Regions from separate parts of the Actinoplanes oblitus genome, predicted to be linked through region 1. Evidence: riboswitches for the same ligand, from Rfam matches in the RefSeq annotation. Region 1 holds a riboswitch; each other region holds the start of a gene.

Region 1 (4,559 bases):
CACGGTCGCCGGATCCACCTCGGCCAGCGTCCCGATCCGTTCCTCGGCCATCGTCGCGCGCTCCACGTAGAACGCGTCCTTGAGCCGGCCGGCCCGCTCCAGCGCCGTCCGCACCCCGTCGAACGTCCGCCCCAGCTTCATCACCGCGGCCGAGTCGGTCGCCGCGAGCCGCCGCGCCAGCTCGTCCGGCGGCAGCGTGCCGGGCAGCACGGTGAGCACCTCGTCGCGTTCCATCAGCGGCCGCCCGAGCACCGCCGACGCCGCGCTCACCGACGTCACGCCGGGCACCACCGCGGTCTCGTAGCGATGCGCCAGCCGCTTGTGCATGTGCATGTAGGACCCGTAGAAGAACGGGTCGCCCTCGGCCAGCACCACGACGTCCCGCCCGGCGTCCAGGTGCGCGGCGAGCCGGGCCGCGGCCCGCTCGTAGAACTCGTCGATGGCGCCCTGGTAACCACCCGGGTGATCGGTCGTCTCGGTGGTCACCGGGTAGATCAGCGCCTCCTCGATCTGCCCGTCCCGCAGGTACCCGGCAGCGATCGCCCGGGCGTTGCTGCGCCCGTGCCGCGCCGCGTGATAGGCGATCACGTCGGCCGCCCCGATCAGCCGCGCCGCCTTGACCGTCACCAGTTCCGGGTCACCGGGCCCGAGCCCCACCCCGTAGAGCCGCCCGCGAACCACGTCGTTCGTCATGTCCCGTTCCACTCCCGCGACGCCGGTCATCGCCCCGCCGCCCTGCCATCCGTCATTCCGCTTACCAGTCGCCGCCGCACCCCGGTCGCCATTCCGCTCCCGAGGTCCGCCCCGGCGGCTGGGCCGCTCGTCATTCCGGTCCCGGGGCCCACCCCGGCCGCCGCGCCGCTCGTCACTCCGCTTCCGAGGCCAGGGCGTTCACCGCGGCCGCTGTCATCGCGCTGCCGCCCCGGCGGCCTCGGACGATCAGGTATTCCAGACCGGACTCGGCCAGCGCCTCCTTCGACTCGGCAGCGCCGATGAAGCCGACCGGGATGCCGATCACCGCCGCCGGCCGCGGCGCACCGGCCGCCACCATCTCCAGCAGCCGGAACAGCGCCGTCGGCGCGTTGCCGACAGCCACCACGGCACCGCCGAGGCGGTCACCCCAGAGATCGAGGGCCGCGGCGCTGCGGGTGTTCCCGATGCGTGCGGCGATTTCCGGTACGCCGGGGTCGCGCAACATGCAGACCACGTCGTTCCCGGCGGGCAGCCGCGAGCGGGTCACCCCGGAAGCCACCATCTCGGCGTCACAGAGGATCGGCGCCCCGTCCAGCAGCGCCTTCCGCGCGGCGATCGCCACACCTGGGCTGAACCGGACATCCCGCACCAGGTCCACCATCCCGCACGCGTGGATCATCCGAACCACCACCCGCGCGACGTCGGCCGGTAGGCCGCCCAGGTCCGCCTCGGCCCGGATCGTGGCGAACGACCGCCGATAGATCTCCGCGCCGTCCCGTTCGTAATCCATCAGCCTCTCCTCGCCCCCGCCACCACGTCCCCCAGCGGATCCACCGGGAATGTCACCGTCTGTCCCGTGCCGTCGGTCGCCGCCTCCGGCAGCCGGTTCACCGGGAGTCCCGTCTCCGGTCCGGAGCGGGCCGCCTCGGCTTGCCGGAGCGGCGAATCGACCGCCTGGGCGCTCTCGGTCAGCAGGCCGTCAGCGGACCTGCGGGTCACCGCGTAACCGGCGCCGGTCGCCTCGACCCGCACGTGCGCGCCCGCCGGGCTCCCGCACGCTCGCTCGCAGCCCACCCAGTGCACCGGCAGCCCGGCCACGAACCGGCTCGCCGCCTCGGCGTCGGACCGCACGTCGGCCAGCGATTTCGCACACCCGGGCCGCCCCGCGCAGGCCGTCACCCCGGTCCACCGGGACGTCGCGGTCACCACCAGCCCCGCCGCGGCCAGCCGCTCGGTCCAGGACGCCGCCTCGGCAGCGGTGAGACCGGGCACCAGGACACCGCGCCACGGCGTGACGACCAGCCGCTTGGCCTCCGCCAAGACTCTCGTCTGGGTGCCCTCGAGCCGCCCCAAGGGCACCAAAGCCCCCGCCGCGCACTGATCGCCATCGGTCACCACGCCGACCAGCACCGCCGCGTTCACGTCCCCGGCCGCCGCCCCCGGCGGTCCGCTGAGGGTGACCGGCCGGCTCGCCGCCACCGGCGCCAAACCGAGCGTTTCCACGACCCGCGCCGAGACCCGCCCCGGCCCGTCGGCCAGCTCCCGCAACCGCCACGCGGCACCCTTGCCACTCCGCTGCTCCTCCCGCTCGGCGAGGAACGCGTGCGCGCTCACGACCAGCGCCCGCACCACCGCGCCGGCATCCACCCGCAGCCCGGTGTCGCGCCCGCCGAACCGGAGCGCGAACGCGCCCGCCGGACCGGGGATCGCCGCGACATCGGCCGCGAGCGGCACCTCACCGATCGCGAACAGGAACTTGCCGGGCAGCCGGGCCAGCTCCGGATCGGCGCGGATCGCGGCGTCCAGCTCCGCCACCAACTCCCGCACGCGGGCGTCGGCGAGTGGTGGGGCGGCGATGTTGCGTACCGAATCGTGGGTCGGTGACGGCAGCAGCCCCGCATCGCGCAAGCGATCGGCCAACCGCGCGGCGTCGCCCTCTTTCAGCGCTCTGAGCTGCAGATTTGCCCGGGAGGTCAACTCCAGGCGGCCGTCGCCGAACTCCTCCGCGAGCTCGCCGAGCAGGCCGAGCTGGGCGCCGGTCAGCAGGCCACCGGGCAGCCGGACGCGCGCCAGCAGCCCGTCGGCAGCGGCATGCAACCGCAGCGCGCCGGGGCAGGCGTCGGTGTCGGACTGTCGGTGGGCTGTCACGGCCCGGATACTACGGGCGGCCGCCGACAACAACGCCATCTCGGGTCGGCAGCATCACAACTTCGTCAGCGGCGTCACACTCCACTCCGGCCGAGCAGCGCAGCGAAGGGCAGCCGGCGCGGCATGACGGCGAGATGGGCGCGGTGAGCGTGACGCGGCGGAGGCGCGGCAGGGACGGAGCGAGCGGGGCAGGGCGGTGAGCGCGAGGGCGGCGCGGCGGGAACAAACCGGGCAGGCCGCACCCTCAGTGGCGTCGCGGACCAGCCGCCCCCGGCCGTCCGATAGCGTGTACCGGAACAAGTGAATCGAGCGGCGACGCCGCGGAGGAAGCCGGTGCGAGTCCGGCGCGGTCCCGCCACTGTCACCGGGCGCCACTGCCCGGGAGCCAGGAACTCCGGTCGCCGTTGATCTCTTACTACCCGGGGCGCGGACCCCGAGGGGGAGCGCACGCGTGTTTCTGCTGCTGTCGACGTCTGACACGGACCTGCTCAGCGCCCGGGCCAGCGGCTCGGCCTGGCGGCTGGCCAACCCGGCCCGCACCGGTGTCGCCGACCTGCCCGCCCTGCTCGACGGGGTGGAGCTGGTGGTGGTCCGCATCCTCGGCGGCCGCCGCGCGTGGGAGGAGGGGCTGGACGCGCTGCTCGGCGGCGACATCCCCGTGGTCGTCCTGGGCGGCGAGATGCTGCCGGACGCCGACCTGATGAAGCTCTCCACCATCCCGGCCGGTATCGCCGCCGACGCGCACACCTACCTCGCGCAGGGCGGTGCGGACAACCTCGTCGCGCTGCACGACTTCCTCTCCGACACCGTGCTGCTCACCGGCAACGGCTTCGCGCCGCCGACCGAGAGCCCGCAGTGGGGCCTCCTGCGGCGGACCCCGGCCGAGACGACCGCGCCCGCTCCGACGGTCGCGGTGCTCTACTACCGCGCCCACCACATGGCCGGCAACACCGCCTTCGTCGAGGCGCTCTGCCAGGCCATCGAGGCCAAGGGCGGCCGCCCCCTCCCGATCTTCACGGCCTCGCTGCGCACCGCACCGCCCGAGCTCCTCGCCGAGCTGCGCACAGCGGACGCCCTGGTGGTCACCGTCCTGGCGGCCGGCGGCACCCGCCCCGCCACCGCGAGCGCCGGCGGCGACGACGAGGCCTGGGACGTCGGCGTGCTGGCCGACCTGGACGTGCCGATCCTCCAGGGTCTCTGCCTGACCAGCTCGCGGACCGCCTGGGAGGCCAGCGACGACGGCCTCACCCCGCTCGACGCCGCGACCCAGGTGGCGATCCCGGAGTTCGACGGCCGGATCATCACGGTGCCGTTCTCGTTCAAGGAGATCGACCCGGACGGGCTGTCGGTCTACGTCGCCGACCCGGAGCGCGCGGCGCGGGTGGCCGGGATCGCCGTGGCGCACGCCCGGCTCCGGCACGTCCCGCCGGCCGAGCGGAAGATCGCGCTGATGCTGTCGGCCTATCCGACCAAGCACTCGCGGATCGGCAACGCGGTCGGGCTGGACACCCCGGCGTCGACTGTCGCGCTGCTCGCGGCGCTGCGCGACAGGGGCTACAAAGTCGGGAACTTCATCGACTACGACGGCGACGGCCTGATCCACACGCTGATCGCGGCCGGCGGTCAGGACCCGGACTGGCTGACCGAGGAGCAGCTGTCCGGAAATCCCGTGCGGATTCCGGCAGCCAGGTACACGTCCTGGTTCGACACCCTCCCCG
Region 2 (4,559 bases), 1.6 Mb from region 1:
TGAGGGAAATACATGACGGATGTCAAGCTCGACCACCCTGGCGGGCAATTGTCGATGGGTGTGCGCGAGGCCGTCGACGGTCCGGGCGGCATCGACGTCAGTGCTCTGCTGAAGGAAACCGGTTACGTCACCCTCGACCAGGGTTTCGTCAACACCGCGTCGACCACGTCGTCGATCACCTACATCGACGGTGACGCCGGCATCCTGCGGTACCGCGGATACCCGATCGAGCAGCTGGCCGAGAAGTCGACCTTCCTCGAGGTCTCGTACCTGCTGATGAAGGGGGAGCTGCCGACCGAGGCGCAGCTGCGCGACTTCGCCGACAAGATCCGGGTGCACACGCTGCTGCAGGAGGAGATGCGGACGTTCTTCTCCGGTTTCCCCCGCGACGCGCACCCGATGGCGGTGCTCTCCTCGGCGGTGACCGCGCTGTCCACGTTCTACCAGGACGCGCTCGACCCGCTCGACGACGAGCAGGTGGAGATCTCCGCGATCCGGCTGATGGCGAAACTTCCGACCATCGCGGCGTACGCCTACAAGAAGTCGATCGGCCACCCGCTGCCGTACCCGGACAACTCGCTCGACTACGTCGAGAACTTCCTGCGTCTGACGTTCGGCCTGCCGACCGTCAACTACGACGTCGACCCCAAGGTCGCGAAGATCCTCGACATGCTGTTCATCCTGCACGCCGACCACGAGCAGAACTGCTCCACGTCGTCGGTGCGGCTGGTCGGCTCGGCCCAGGCGAACCTGTTCGCCTCGGTCTCGGCCGGCATCAACGCGCTGTCCGGCCCGCTGCACGGCGGCGCCAACGCGGCGGTCCTCGAGATGCTCGAGCAGATCCGCAAGGACGGCGGCGACGTCAACTCGTTCGTCACCCGGGTGAAGAACAAGGAAAAGGGCGTCAAGCTGATGGGCTTCGGCCACCGGGTCTACAAGAATTACGACCCGCGCGCCGCCATCGTCAAGAAGGCCGCCCAGGAGATGCTCTCGACCCTGGAGACGCCGGACCCGCTGCTGGACATCGCGTTCCAGCTCGAGGAGATCGCACTGCGCGACGACTACTTCGTCTCCCGCAAGCTGTACCCGAACGTCGACTTCTACACCGGCCTGATCTACAAGGCCATGGGTTTCCCGACGAAGATGTTCACGGTGCTGTTCGCGATCGGTCGCCTGCCGGGCTGGATCGCCCAGTGGCAGGAGATGATGCACGACCCGGCCAACAAGATCGGTCGCCCGCGGCAGATCTACACCGGCTCGCCGGTGCGCGACTTCGTGCCGATGTCGCAGCGCTGAGAGGGTCCGGCGCGGACTCGGAGGCGGAGCCCGACCCGGACTGTCGAACGGCGCCCCACCGGTTCTCCGGTGGGGCGTTTTTCGGCACTGAACATGCCTTGACAGTTATATTTCCGGAGCGGCATGTTGGGGGTGTGGACGTCCTGGAGGTGCTCGCCGAACCGGCCCGCCGGCGCATCGTCGACGCGCTGCTGACCCGCGAGGCGAGCGTGAGCGACCTGGTCGGCGCGCTCGGCATGAGCCAGCCGGCGGTCTCCAAACACCTGCGGGTGCTGCGCGAGGCCGGCGTGGTCTCCGTGCGCGCGCAGGCCCAGCAGCGGATCTACCGCCTCGAGGCGGCGCCGTTCCGGGCGCTGGACGGGTGGCTGCGGCCGTACCGGAAATTGTGGGAAAGCCACCTGGACGCCCTGGACAGACATCTCGCGTCGACAACATCGGAGGGGGAACCGTGACCGGACCGCTCACCGAGGCCAGCGTGGTCGCCGACGGCGACCGCTGGACCCTGATCTTCATCCGCGAGCTGCGCCAGCCGCCCGAGCAGGTGTGGCCCGCGCTGGTCGACCCGGACCGGCTCGACCGCTGGGCGCCCTTCACCGCCTCGCGCCCGCTGACCGAGACCGGCCCCGCCACCCTGACCATGGCCGACGGCGACGAGCGCACCGCGCTGCCCGCGCAGGTGCGCCGGGTCGAGCCGCCGCACCTGCTGGAGTACACCTGGGGCGAGGACCTGCTGCGCTGGGAGCTGGAGCCGGCCGAGGGCGGTACCCGGCTGACGTTGCGGCACACGCTGGCCGATCGGGACATGGACGCGATGGTCGCGGCCGGCTGGCACCTCTGCGCGGACGTGCTGGGCAGGTTGCTGGCGGGCGAGGAGGTCACCGCGATCCGTGGCCGGGACGCGATGAACCACGGCTGGGAGAGACTGCGCGACCACTACGCCGCCGTCTTCGCCGGGCGGAATCAGTAGTCTAGGGTCGCGATCATGACCGTAATCGGACTTCAGCGCCTTATCGTGTCGGTAGCGGACCTGGCCCGGAGCCGGGCTCTCTATCAGGAGGTGTTCGGTCTCGCCGAGAAGTCGGCGTTCGGGGACCTCGTGACGCTCACCGTTCCCGGCACGACCACCGAGCTGATGCTGCACCGGCGGCCGCCGACCTCGGGGCTGGCCGGGGTGGCGATCAGCTTCCGGGTGGACGACGTCGACGCGGTGACCGCCGCGGCGGAGAAGGCCGGGGCCACCGTGATCGACGCGCCGGAGGACCAGCCGTGGGGCGAGCGGCAGGCGGTGCTCACCGACCCCGACGGGCACGTGCTCTGCCTGGTCTCGGTCTGACGGCCCGGGGCGGCCGGTGTGATCTCGCTGGTCGTCGTTTGACGGGCCCGGCCCGCGGTCGGAAAGATGGGACCTCGAGCGGTTGCGGAGGAACCCGGTGCGAATCCGGGACGGTCCCGCCACTGTGACCGGGGAGCGACCCGCTGACGCGATCAGCACGCCACGGCCCGCCGGGCCGGAAGGTGAGCGGGAAACGGCGATCCGGGAGTCAGGAGACTCCGGCCGCTCGTGACAGCCGACGCGCGGGCGTGGACACCCGCCGGGAGGGAACACCCTGTGACGACTCCGTACCCGTTCTCCGCCGTGGTCGGCCTCGACGACCTACGCCTCGCCCTGCTGCTGACCTCGGTCTCCCCGGCCGTCGGCGGCGTCCTGGTCCGCGGCGAGAAGGGCACCGCCAAGAGCACCGTCGTCCGGGCCCTCGCCGCCCTGCTCCCACCGGTCACGGTGGTCCGTGGCTGCCGCTTCGCCTGCGACCCGGCCGCGCCCGACCCGGACTGCCCGGACGGCCCGCACACCGCCGACACCCCCGCCGCGCACCGCCCGGCCAGCCTCGTCGAGCTACCGGTCGGCGCCACCGAGGACCGGGTCGTCGGTACCCTCGACATCCAGCGCGCCCTGGCCGACGGCGTCAAGGCGTACGAACCGGGGCTGCTCGCCGCCGCCCACCGCGGTGTGCTCTACGTCGACGAGGTCAACCTCCTGCCGGACCACCTGGTCGACCTGCTCCTGGACGCCGCCGCGATGGGCCGCGCCCACGTCGAGCGCGACGGCGTCTCGGTCAAGCACGCCGCGCGCTTCCTGCTGGTCGGCACGATGAACCCGGAGGAGGGCGAACCCCGCCCCCAGCTGGTCGACCGGTTCGGCCTGGTGGTCACGGTCGCCGCCCCACGCGACGCCACCCAGCGCGCCGAGGTGGTCCGCCGCCGCCTGGCGTACGAGCTGGACCCGGCCGGGTTCGCCGCCCGCTTCGCCGCCGACGAGCGGGAGTACGCCGCCCGGATCGCCGCCGCCCGCGCCATCCTGCCGGCCGTCGTGCTGCCCGACGCCGAACTGGACCGTATCGCCCGGGTCTGCCTGGCCTACGGGGTCGACGGCATGCGCGCGGACATCGTGGTGGCCCGCTGCGCCGTCGCCCTGGCCGCCTGGCACGGCCGCGACCGGGTCACCGCCGAGGATGTCCGCGACGCGGCCCGCCTGGCCCTGCCGCACCGCCGCCGGACCGATCCGCTCGACCCGCCCGGCACCGACGAGGAGAAACTCGACCAGGCCCTGGCCGAAGCCGACCGGCAGGCCCGGGAGGAGGCCGCGGGCGAGACCCCCGACGACCCGCGGCCGGACGACGACCCGGACGGCGGTCCGGACGGTGACCCCGGCGGTCCGGACGACCGCGGCCCGGGCGGCGGTCCCGGCGGTGGCAGCCCGCCCGGCGGTCCGCAGGGCGGCGCCCCGGCCGCCGCCGACACCCCGATGCCTGCCGGCACCCCGCCGGACTCGGGTCCCGGCGCGGCGCCAGGTGACGGCCAGGCGGCGGCACCCGCCCAGGCCGGTGCCGCGTTCCGGCCCCGCACGCTGCGCATCGCCGCCCGGGGCGACGGTGGCCACACCGGCAAGCGGTCCCCTGCCTACGCCCGCCGGGGCCGGGTCATCGGCTCCCGCAAGCCGGTCGGCAAACTGGCCGGCGCGCCGCACCTGCCCGCCACACTCCGGGCCGCGCTGCACCGCGGTGCCCTCGCCACCGGCCGCGGCCGTGCCACCGGCGGCGCCGGTGGCCTGCTCGGCGTCGAGCCACGGGACCTGCGCGAGGCGATCCACGTCGGCCGGGAGGCGAACCTGGTGCTCTTCGTCGTGGACGCCTCCGGCTCGATGGCCGCCCGCAAGCGGATGACCCTGGTCAAGACCGCCGTGCTGTCCCTGCTCCGGGACGCCT
Region 3 (4,559 bases), 2.2 Mb from region 1:
GGAAGCGGAGGCAATCACCACGTACCGCGCGAAAGCAGCGGGAATGGCTGATGCCGTGCTCGCGCTCGGCGAGGTGGCCGGCGCCATGTCGGAGGCCACGCTGATCGCCGGGTCGATCGTGGGTGTGGTGCGCAACACCGTACGTGACCTGATCGCGGAGGTCGTCGGCGCGGCGATCTCGAAGGCGGTGCAGGCACTGCTGGTCGTGACGATTCCCAAGGTTCTGGCCGAAGTTGCGCTGCTGGTCGCCAAATACACCGGACGGATCACCCGGGTTCTGCAGCGACTCACCGAGGCCATCGCCGAGCTCGGCGGCAAACTTCCGATGGTGGCGGCGGTCTGTTCCCGGGTCAGAACCCTCATGGACGATGCCGTCTTCGGGTCGGTGTTCCTGAACTCGGCCAAGCTGGCCGAGGCGGACGGTTATCTCGCGGACAGTGAGGGCGCTCGGGCCGCGTTCAAGGCGGCATACCGGGCGTTCGACCAGGCCGACGAAGCCGTCTACGGTACGAAAGCAAAGGTCGCCGTGGATGCCCTGCGAGAAGGAATCAAGGGCAACAGCCTCCAGAACGGTAGTGCCACCGGAGATGCGATTCGCAAAGGCGGATCGGCGCAACCGCACATTGAAATTCCGCAATGAGGTGCAAAGGGGTGCGTGATGACTGATGAGAACCGCGCGGCCTACCGCAAGCGCCGCATGGCGGAGATCCTGGCGGAAGCCGAGGCCAACCGTGCCCGGTCGCGTGCTGCGCGGAAGGCGGCGGAGGCGGTCGAGTATGGGCCTCTCGCGTGGTTGCGCACTGTCCTGTTGGCTCTTGGTCTCTTGGCCGTCTCATTCCTGCTGATAGCCACCGCGATGACCGTCTCCCGCTTCACCGGTGCCGACTTCGCCGACGCTGATCGGACCGGGGTGGCCACGGTCGAGCGCTGCGAGCGTCGCGGGCCCGTCAGTCTGAGTGGATTCGGCTATTACAACGTCTGCACCGTGTCGATCGGATGGAGTGGAAGGTCCTCCGTGAAGATCGACAAGCCGGGTTTCTTCACTGACGAGAAACCCGGTGACACCTTCACGATCGGCGAGAACCCGGGCAGCCGGGGCCGTGTCGGGTATTCCCGTGCCGAGGTACCCGATCGTGGGTGGGTCACCTTCATCGGCGTGGTGATCTTCGGCGCCGGCCTGATTCCCGTCCTCTTCGTTGTCGCCCTCGTTTGGGAGGGGATGCGGAGGCTGTTCCGCCGTCGGCAACGTCCGTGAGGGGCGCGCGACACACCATGTGGCGTTGCGCTGCGTGTGGCGTACCCATATATAGTCTGCGATCGCAGCTGGTTCGGCCGCTCCCCGGAGCGGCCGAGGCAAGAGGGAATCCGGTGTGAGACCGGGACTGCCCCGCAGCGGTGAGTGGGAACGACCGCCGTCATGAAGCACTGGGCCGGGGAGGCCTGGGAAGCGACGGCCAGTAGGCATGAGCGATGCGCCCGCGAGTCCGAAGACCTGCCAGCGCGCCGCACGCGACCGTGTGCGGCGGTCGAAGGCCGCGTGGGACGGCCGACGCCTCGTGCTCCGCGCATGCCCGCATGCCCGGAGGCTGGTGTCTTCCCGCGCGTGCTCCGGCCGTGTTGACTCGCGAGGGAAGAGGGCCATGACGCTCACGCCGGAAAAGACGACAGTCCCGGACCAGCGCCGCCAGGTGATGCGGGTACGCAAGCGCGACGGCGAGCTGGTGCCGGTGGACCTGAACCGGATCGTCGCGGCGGTGGAGCGGTGGACCGCCGGGCTGGACGAGGTCGACCCGCTGCGGGTGGCCACCAAGACGATCAGCGGTCTCTACGACGGCGCCACCACGGAGGAGCTGGACAAGCTCTCCATCCAGACGGCGGCCGAGCTGATCGGCGAGGAGCCGCAGTATTCCAAGCTGGCCGCCCGCCTGCTCATCGACCTGGTGTCGCAGGAGGTCCGCGAGCAGGGCGTCACCAGCTTCGGCGAGTCCATCGCGCTCGGGCACGAACAGGGCCTGATCGGCGACGACACCCTCGCCTTCGTCACGAAGTTCGGTGCCGAGCTGGACGCGGCGATCGACCTGAGCGCGGATCTCCGCTTCGAGTACTTCGGCCTGCGCACCGTCGCCGACCGCTACCTCCTGCGCCACCCGACCAAGCGCATCCCGATCGAGACCCCGCAGTACTGGCTGCTCCGCGTCGCCTGTGGCCTGTCGGCCAACCCGGACGAGGCGATCGGCTTCTACCGCCTGATGTCGAGCCTCGCCTACCTGCCCAGCTCGCCCACGCTGTTCAACTCGGGCACCCGGCACACCCAGATGTCGAGCTGCTTCCTGGTCGACTCGCCGAAGGACGAGCTGGACTCGATCTACGAGCGGTACCACCAGGTCGCCAAGCTGTCGAAGTTCTCCGGCGGCATCGGCATCGCCTGGTCCCGGGTCCGCGGCCGGGGCGCCCTGATCCGGGGCACCAACGGCAGGTCCAACGGCATCGTCCCGTTCCTGAAGACGTTGGACGCCGGGGTCGCCGCCGTCAACCAGGGTGGCCGGCGCAAGGGCGCGGCCTGCGTCTACCTGGAGCCGTGGCACCCGGACATCGAGGAGTTCCTGGAGCTGCGGGACAACACGGGAGAGGAGTCCCGGCGTACGCATAATCTGAATCTGGCCAACTGGATCCCGGACGAGTTCATGCGCCGGGTCGAAGCCGACGAGGACTGGCACCTGATCGATCCGTCGGACGCTCCGGAATTGCCGGATCTGTTCGGGGAGGCGTTCGCCGACGCGTACCGAAAAGCGTCTGGGAAAGCAGTTAAAACGGTCAAGGCTCGGGACCTCTACGGGCGGATGATGCGGACGCTGGCGCAGACCGGCAATGGCTGGATGACGTTCAAGGATCGGTCGAACGCGCTGTCCAACCAGACCGGCGCGCCGGGCAACACCATTCACCTGTCCAACCTGTGCACCGAGATCCTCGAGGTGAACAGCGACGACGAGACGGCCGTCTGCAACCTCGGCTCGATCAACCTGGGCGCGCACACCACCGCCGGCGGGGTGGACTGGGAGCGGCTGCGGGAGACCGTGCGCACCGCTGTGGTCTTCCTGGACCGGGTGATCGACATCAACTACTACCCGTCGCGGCAGGCGGCCGCGTCGAACCCGCGCTGGCGCCCGGTCGGTCTCGGGCTGATGGGGCTGCAGGACGCGTTCTTCACGCTGCGGCTGCCGTTCGACTCGGCCGAGGCGAAGGAACTCTCCACCCGGGTCCAGGAGGAGATCTTCCTGACCGCGCTGGAGACGTCGGCAGGGCTAGCCGCCGAGTTCGGGCCGCACCCGTCGTTCGCCGAGACGCGGGCCGCCCGCGGGCAGCTGCACCCGGAGCTCTGGGGGGCGACCGTCAGCCAGGACGCGCGGTGGGCCGCCGTCAAGGAGCGGATCGCGGCGCACGGCCTGCGCAACTCGCTGCTGATCGCGATCGCCCCGACCGCGACCATCGCGTCCATCGCCGGCTGCTACGAGTGCATCGAGCCGCAGGTCTCCAACCTGTTCAAGCGCGAGACCATGTCCGGCGAGTTCCTGCAGATCAACACCTATCTGGTACGCGAGCTGAAGTCCCGTGGCCTGTGGAACGCGGGTGTCCGGGAGCAGATCAAGCGGGCCGAGGGATCGGTGCAGGAGATCGCCGCGCTGCCGGCCGACGTGCGGGAGATCTTCCGGACCGCGTGGGAGCTGCCCCAGCGTGCCCTGATCGACCTGGCCGCCGCGCGGGCGCCGTTCATCGACCAGTCCCAGTCGCTGAACCTGTTCCTGGCGGCGCCGACCATCGGCAAGCTGTCGTCGATGTACCTCTATGCCTGGAAGTCCGGGCTGAAGACGTCGTACTACCTGCGCTCGCGGCCGGCGACGCGCATCCAGCAGGCCACCGTGGCGGTGCCCGCCCTGGTGACCATCGGCGACGCCGAGGCGCTGGCCTGCTCCCTGGAAAACCCCGAATCGTGTGAGGCGTGCCAGTGATGTTGCTCGACCCCGGAATGGACCTGACCCTGCGGCCGATGAAGTATCCGCACTTCTTCGACCGGTTCAAGGACGCCATCAAGAACACCTGGACGGTCGAGGAGGTCGACCTGCACGCCGACCTGGCCGACCTGGCGGTGCTGTCGGACGCGGAGAAACACCTGGTGAGCCGGCTGGTCGCGTTCTTCGCCACCGGTGACACCATCGTCGCGAACAACCTGGTGCTCAATCTGTACCAGCACATCAACTCGCCGGAGGGCCGGCTTTACCTGTCCCGGCAATTGTTCGAGGAGGCCGTGCACGTCCAGTTCTATCTGAACCTGCTGGACACCTACGTGCCGGATGAGCGGGAACGGTTCGAGGCGTTCGCGGCGGTGGAGAACATCCCGTCGATCGCGCGTAAGGCCGAGTTCTGTTTCAAGTGGATCGACTCGATCTTCGAGCTGCGTTCCCTAACCTCCAAGGCGGACCGGCGGGCGTTCCTGCTCAACGTGATCTGCTTCGCGGCGTGCATCGAGGGGCTGTTCTTCTACGGCGCTTTCGCGTACGTGT
Region 4 (4,559 bases), 1.9 Mb from region 1:
TTCCTCGTCGACCACCGCCAGGTCGGTGGCGGATTCCCGGCCGAGCGGCGCGATGTACGGCGTGCGGCCCAGCAGCACGTAGTCGAAGACGGTCATCGCGGGCGGGACCACCGGGTTCTGGACGACCACCGCGACGGTCTTGGCGCGCTCCCGGCGGTGCAGTTCGTCGACCGGGCGGCCGTGCAGGCGGACGGTGCCCTGGAACGGGAGCAGGCCGGCCACGGCGCGCAGGGCGGTGGACTTGCCGGCGCCGTTCGGACCGATCACGGTGACCCACTCGCCCTCGGCCACCTCCAGGTCGACGCCGTCGACGATGAGGGCGTGGTCCAGGCGTACCGTCAGATCGGCCACCAGGATCGCCGGGCCCGGCCGCCGGCCCGGACCGGAATCGGTCATGTCGTCACCCCGCGGCTGGTGCGCAGGACGACGATGAAGAACGGCGCGCCGAGGAACGCGGTCACCACGCCGATCGGGATCTCCGCGGCACCGCCGGCCACCCGGGCCAGCAGGTCGGTCAGGGTCAGGAAGGCCGCGCCGAACAGCAGCGACAGCGGCAGCAGCGAGCGGTAACTGGGCCCGCTGAGCAGGCGCAACGTGTGCGGGACGATGATACCGACGAAACCGATCAAGCCGGAGACGGAGACCGCCGCGGCGGTGCCCAGCGAGGCCGCGACGATCAGCAGATAGCGGCTGCGCTGCGGATGCAGGCCGAGGCTGGCGGCCTCCTCGTCACCGACGGTGAGCACGTCGAGTTCGCGGCGCTGGGCCAGCACGATCGCGGCGGTCAGGACGGTGTAGGGCAGGACGGTCAGGACGTCGTGCCAGCCGGCCGTGCCCAGGCGGCCGAGCAGCCAGGAGTACACCTCGCGCAGCGACTCCACATGGCGTTGCAGCAGATAGGTCTGTATCGCGGAGAGGAACGCGGAGACCGCGACCCCGGCCAGGATCAACGCGCCGGGTGATCGATCACGGCCACCGGCGGCGCCGAGAAGCCAGGTCAGCGCGACCGCGACCAGGGCGCCGAGAAAGGCCGCCACCGGTACGCCGATCGGCAGCCCGGCCGTCGCGTCGGCGGCCGGGCGCAGCACGATCACCGCGGTCACCCCGAGCCCGGCCCCGGCCGCGACGCCGAGCAGGTGCGGATCGGCCAGCGGGTTGCGGAACGCACCCTGATAGGCCGCCCCGGCCAGGGCCAGCATCGCGCCGACCAGCAGTCCGAGCACCACCCGGGGCAGCCGGAGCTCGGTGAGGATCGCGACCTCGCGCTCGGTCAGGCCGCTGTGCAGATCCACCCCGGGAATCAGGTTGAGCAGCTCGGCCGCTACCGCGCCGGGCGGCAGCGCGACCGAGCCGAAGGCCAGACCGGCGGTGACCGCGACCAGCACGGCCAGCACACCGGCCGCCAGCCAGGCCGGGCGAAGCCCGGCCGGCCTCATGAGGCGGGAATCGTGCGGACCGCGTCGGCCACGGCCTTCACGAGATTCACGGTACGCGGACCCCAGCGCGAGGCGATGTCGTCGTCCAGCGGGTAGATCTGCGCCTTGCGCACCGCCGTGATCGAGGACCAGCCGGTACGCGCCTTGACCGTGCCGACGGTCTGCTTGCAGCACTGCGTGTCGGCCAGGAAGACGGTGTCCGGGTTCGCCTTGACCAGTGCCTCCGCGGAGAGCTGCGGGTAACCGCCCTTGCTCCCGTCGGCGTCCGCGGGGTCGGCGACGTTCTTCATCCCGAACAGGTCGAACACCCCGCCGATGAAGGTCTTCGAAGTGGCCGAGTACAGCTCCGGGCCCAGCTCGTAGTAGTAGCTGAGCGGCTTGGCGTGTGCCGGCACCGCCTTGACCAGCTGATCGATCTCGGCCTTCATCTGCTCGTTGAGCTTGGTGGCCTCGGTACCGTGCCCGGTCAGCGTGCCGAACTCGGCGATCTCCCGGTAGGTGTCGTCAAGGGTCTGCGCGGCCGGCGACAGGAACACCGGGATCTTGAGTTTGCCGAGCTGGGCGACGATCTGGTCGGCGTCGCCGGAGAGCACCACCAGGTCCGGGTCCTTGGCGGCGATCGCCTCGGCGTTCGGCTTGAAGCCGGACAGGTCGGTCTTCGGGGCACTCGCCGGGTAGTCGGACTGGTCGTCGACGGCGGTGACCTGCGGACCGGCGCCGATCGCGAACAGCATCTCGGTGGCGGTAGGACTCAGCGAGACGATCTTCTCGGGGCGTTTGTCCAGGGTCAGCGTGCCGACCGTGACCGGGAAACTGGCGGCCGGGCCGGCCTGCGGCTCGGCGGGCGTGCCGGCCTTGTCGTCACTGCCGCATCCGGTGAGCAGCAGAGTGGCCGCCGTGGCGGCGGCGAGAAGCGCGCGCTTCATCGAGGTCCTCCTGTCGGTCGGGTGTGGTGCATCGCCGACAGGGCCTGGACGGCCGCCGCCTGCGAGACGCCCCTCCCCGGGAGCGTGGGTTCGCGACCGCTCCCAGGCGACCTGGCTAGACCTCACATGGAGGGATCACAGTTGCGGGACAGCTCCGGTTTCCCACCGGCTTCGCTGCGGCGCGGTCTCTGAAACGCTATCCCAGAGCGCGGGCGATGGTTGCTCGACCTCGGGGTCTGTTCCGTCGGACACGTCGGTTTTGCCGGCGTTTCCGGGTTCCGGGCGGGTTCTTTCCGGCCTCGGCCTTCTTCTCGCGGCCCTTTCGGCCCTCGCCCCTGCTCCGGGCCGACCCTCGGTTCGTACTTGTCGGCTTCGGTCTTGCTCTCGCGGCCCTTTCGGCCCTCGCTCGTGCTCCGGGCCGGCCCGCGGTTCTTACTTGTCGGCTTCGGTCTTGTTCTCGCCGGGCGCGGTGTCGGATTGCGCGTCGGCGGCAGCGACCCGGTCCCCGGCCGCGGCAGCGACGTCGTCACCGGCCAGGGCGGAGCGCAGCCGAGCCTTCTCCGCGGCGCGGCGCTGGGCGGCCGAGCCGAGCTGCTCGGCCATCTGGTCGCGCCACTTGCGCAGCAGGAAGAACGCGAAGCCGGCCGAGGCGACGAACGCGATCATCGCTTTCACCAGGATGTTCAGCGGCAGCGGGAAGAGCGCGGCGAACACCACCACGAACAGGCCGAGGCGGCCCAACGTGTACTTGACGGCGGGACTCATGATCTCTCTCCCTCAGCCGGACCGCTGGCGGAGCCAGCGGAGGCCGTAGAACCAGACGAAGCAGTACACGACCGTAGCGGTCACGGCGCCGGCGCCGCCGCTCACCAGGGGTGGAGTGTACGGCGCGACCACGCCGGCGACGGTCATGCCGGCCGCCGCGCCGAAGCCGATGCCGAGTGCGGCCGCCAGCACCCGGTCGGCGCCGAAGCCGGCGGCCCGGAACTGCTCGACGAAGAGCCAGGTCGGCAGGATCAGGATCAGCCAGCCGTTGGTCCGGCCGAAGTCCGCGACCCGGGTCAGCGCCAGCACGCCCTCCAGGACGAGCACCACGGCGATGCCGACGACCAGGCCGGCGAACGCCGCGCCAAGCAGGTCGCCGACCGTCTCCACCGGGCCCGGGTCGCGCCGCAGGCCGCGAGAGCTCCGCTGCTGAGTCATCCGGAAACCCTAGGCCCAGACCTTCTGCGGCTCGCTGCGCCGCTCGGCGAGGCTGGCCGGCTTGTCATACTCCCGGACGACCTCGTACCGCGTGTTGCGCTCGACCGGCTGGAATCCGGCATCCCAGATCAGGTGTAGCAGGTCGTCGCGGTGCATGGTGCTGGGCGTGCCGTACGAGTCGGCGTCGTGGGTGATCTTGTATTCCACCACCGAGCCGTCCAGGTCGTCGGCGCCGAAGTTCAGCGAGAGCTGGGCGACGGACAGGCCGTGCATGACCCAGAAGCACTTCACGTGCGGCACGTTGTCGAAGAGCAGCCGGGAGACGGCGAACGTCTTGAGCGACTCGGCCGGCGCGGCCATCGTGGTGCGCTCCTGGATCCGGTTACGGACCTTGCCGTCCGCCGAGTCGTGGAAGTCGTGCTGGTAGCGCAGCGGGATGAAGACGGCGAAGCCACCCGTCTCGTCCTGCAGCTCACGCAGCCGCAGGACGTGATCGACCCGGTGCCGGGGCTCCTCGATGTGCCCGTAGAGCATGGTGGCCGGCGTCTTCATGCCTTTCTGGTGGGCCAGCCGGTGGATCCGCGACCAGTCCTCCCAGTGGCAGGCGTGGTCGACGATGTGCTGCCGGACCTCCCAGTCGAAGATCTCGGCGCCACCACCGGTCAGCGACTCCAGCCCGGCGTCCATCAGCTCGTCGAGGATCTCGCTGGCGGAGAGGCCGCTGATCTTCTCGAACCACTGCACCTCGGTGGCGGTGAAGCACTTGAGCTTGACGTTGGGCAGGGCGGCTTTCAGCTCGCGCAGCACCTTCGGGTAATAGCGCCAGGGCAGCGAGGGGTGCAGGCCGTTGACGATGTGCAGCTCGGTGAGCTGCTCGTCCTCCATCTCCTTGGCCTTGGCGACCGCCTCGTCGATGCGCATCGTGTACGCGTCCTTCTCCCCCGGCTTGCGCTGGAAGGAGCAGTAGGCACAGCTGGCGGAGCAGACATTCGTC

What was found. A riboswitch is a leader RNA that binds a small molecule or an ion and turns the genes downstream of it on or off. The one in region 1 is predicted to bind cobalamin.
Region 2: another riboswitch for cobalamin. It lies ahead of Actob_RS29225 (VWA domain-containing protein); the one in region 1 lies ahead of cobN (cobaltochelatase subunit CobN).
Region 3: another riboswitch for cobalamin. It lies ahead of Actob_RS02310 (ribonucleoside-diphosphate reductase subunit alpha); the one in region 1 lies ahead of cobN (cobaltochelatase subunit CobN).
Region 4: another riboswitch for cobalamin. It lies ahead of Actob_RS01060 (ABC transporter substrate-binding protein); the one in region 1 lies ahead of cobN (cobaltochelatase subunit CobN).

Annotation. Positions count from the first base shown of each region.
Region 1 covers NZ_CP126980.1:8,118,661-8,123,219, reverse strand. The annotation lists gene Actob_RS36080 (precorrin-2 C(20)-methyltransferase) at 1-693, opposite strand, end outside; gene Actob_RS36075 (precorrin-8X methylmutase) at 866-1,483, opposite strand; gene Actob_RS36070 (precorrin-3B synthase) at 1,483-2,841, opposite strand; cobalamin riboswitch at 3,138-3,257, shown strand; gene cobN (cobaltochelatase subunit CobN) at 3,293-4,559, shown strand, end outside.
Region 2 covers NZ_CP126980.1:6,473,960-6,478,518, reverse strand. The annotation lists gene Actob_RS29245 (citrate synthase) at 13-1,296, shown strand; gene Actob_RS29240 (ArsR/SmtB family transcription factor) at 1,431-1,748, shown strand; gene Actob_RS29235 (SRPBCC family protein) at 1,745-2,263, shown strand; gene Actob_RS29230 (VOC family protein) at 2,279-2,629, shown strand; cobalamin riboswitch at 2,692-2,870, shown strand; gene Actob_RS29225 (VWA domain-containing protein) at 2,858-4,559, shown strand, end outside.
Region 3 covers NZ_CP126980.1:506,576-511,134, forward strand. The annotation lists gene Actob_RS02300 (hypothetical protein) at 1-640, shown strand, start outside; gene Actob_RS02305 (DUF6346 domain-containing protein) at 659-1,255, shown strand; cobalamin riboswitch at 1,308-1,514, shown strand; gene Actob_RS02310 (ribonucleoside-diphosphate reductase subunit alpha) at 1,641-4,007, shown strand; gene Actob_RS02315 (ribonucleotide-diphosphate reductase subunit beta) at 4,007-4,559, shown strand, end outside.
Region 4 covers NZ_CP126980.1:224,140-228,698, reverse strand. The annotation lists gene Actob_RS01070 (ABC transporter ATP-binding protein) at 1-396, opposite strand, end outside; gene Actob_RS01065 (FecCD family ABC transporter permease) at 393-1,436, opposite strand; gene Actob_RS01060 (ABC transporter substrate-binding protein) at 1,433-2,362, opposite strand; cobalamin riboswitch at 2,450-2,584, opposite strand; gene Actob_RS01055 (DUF4229 domain-containing protein) at 2,795-3,127, opposite strand; gene Actob_RS01050 (hypothetical protein) at 3,140-3,565, opposite strand; gene mqnE (aminofutalosine synthase MqnE) at 3,575-4,559, opposite strand, start outside.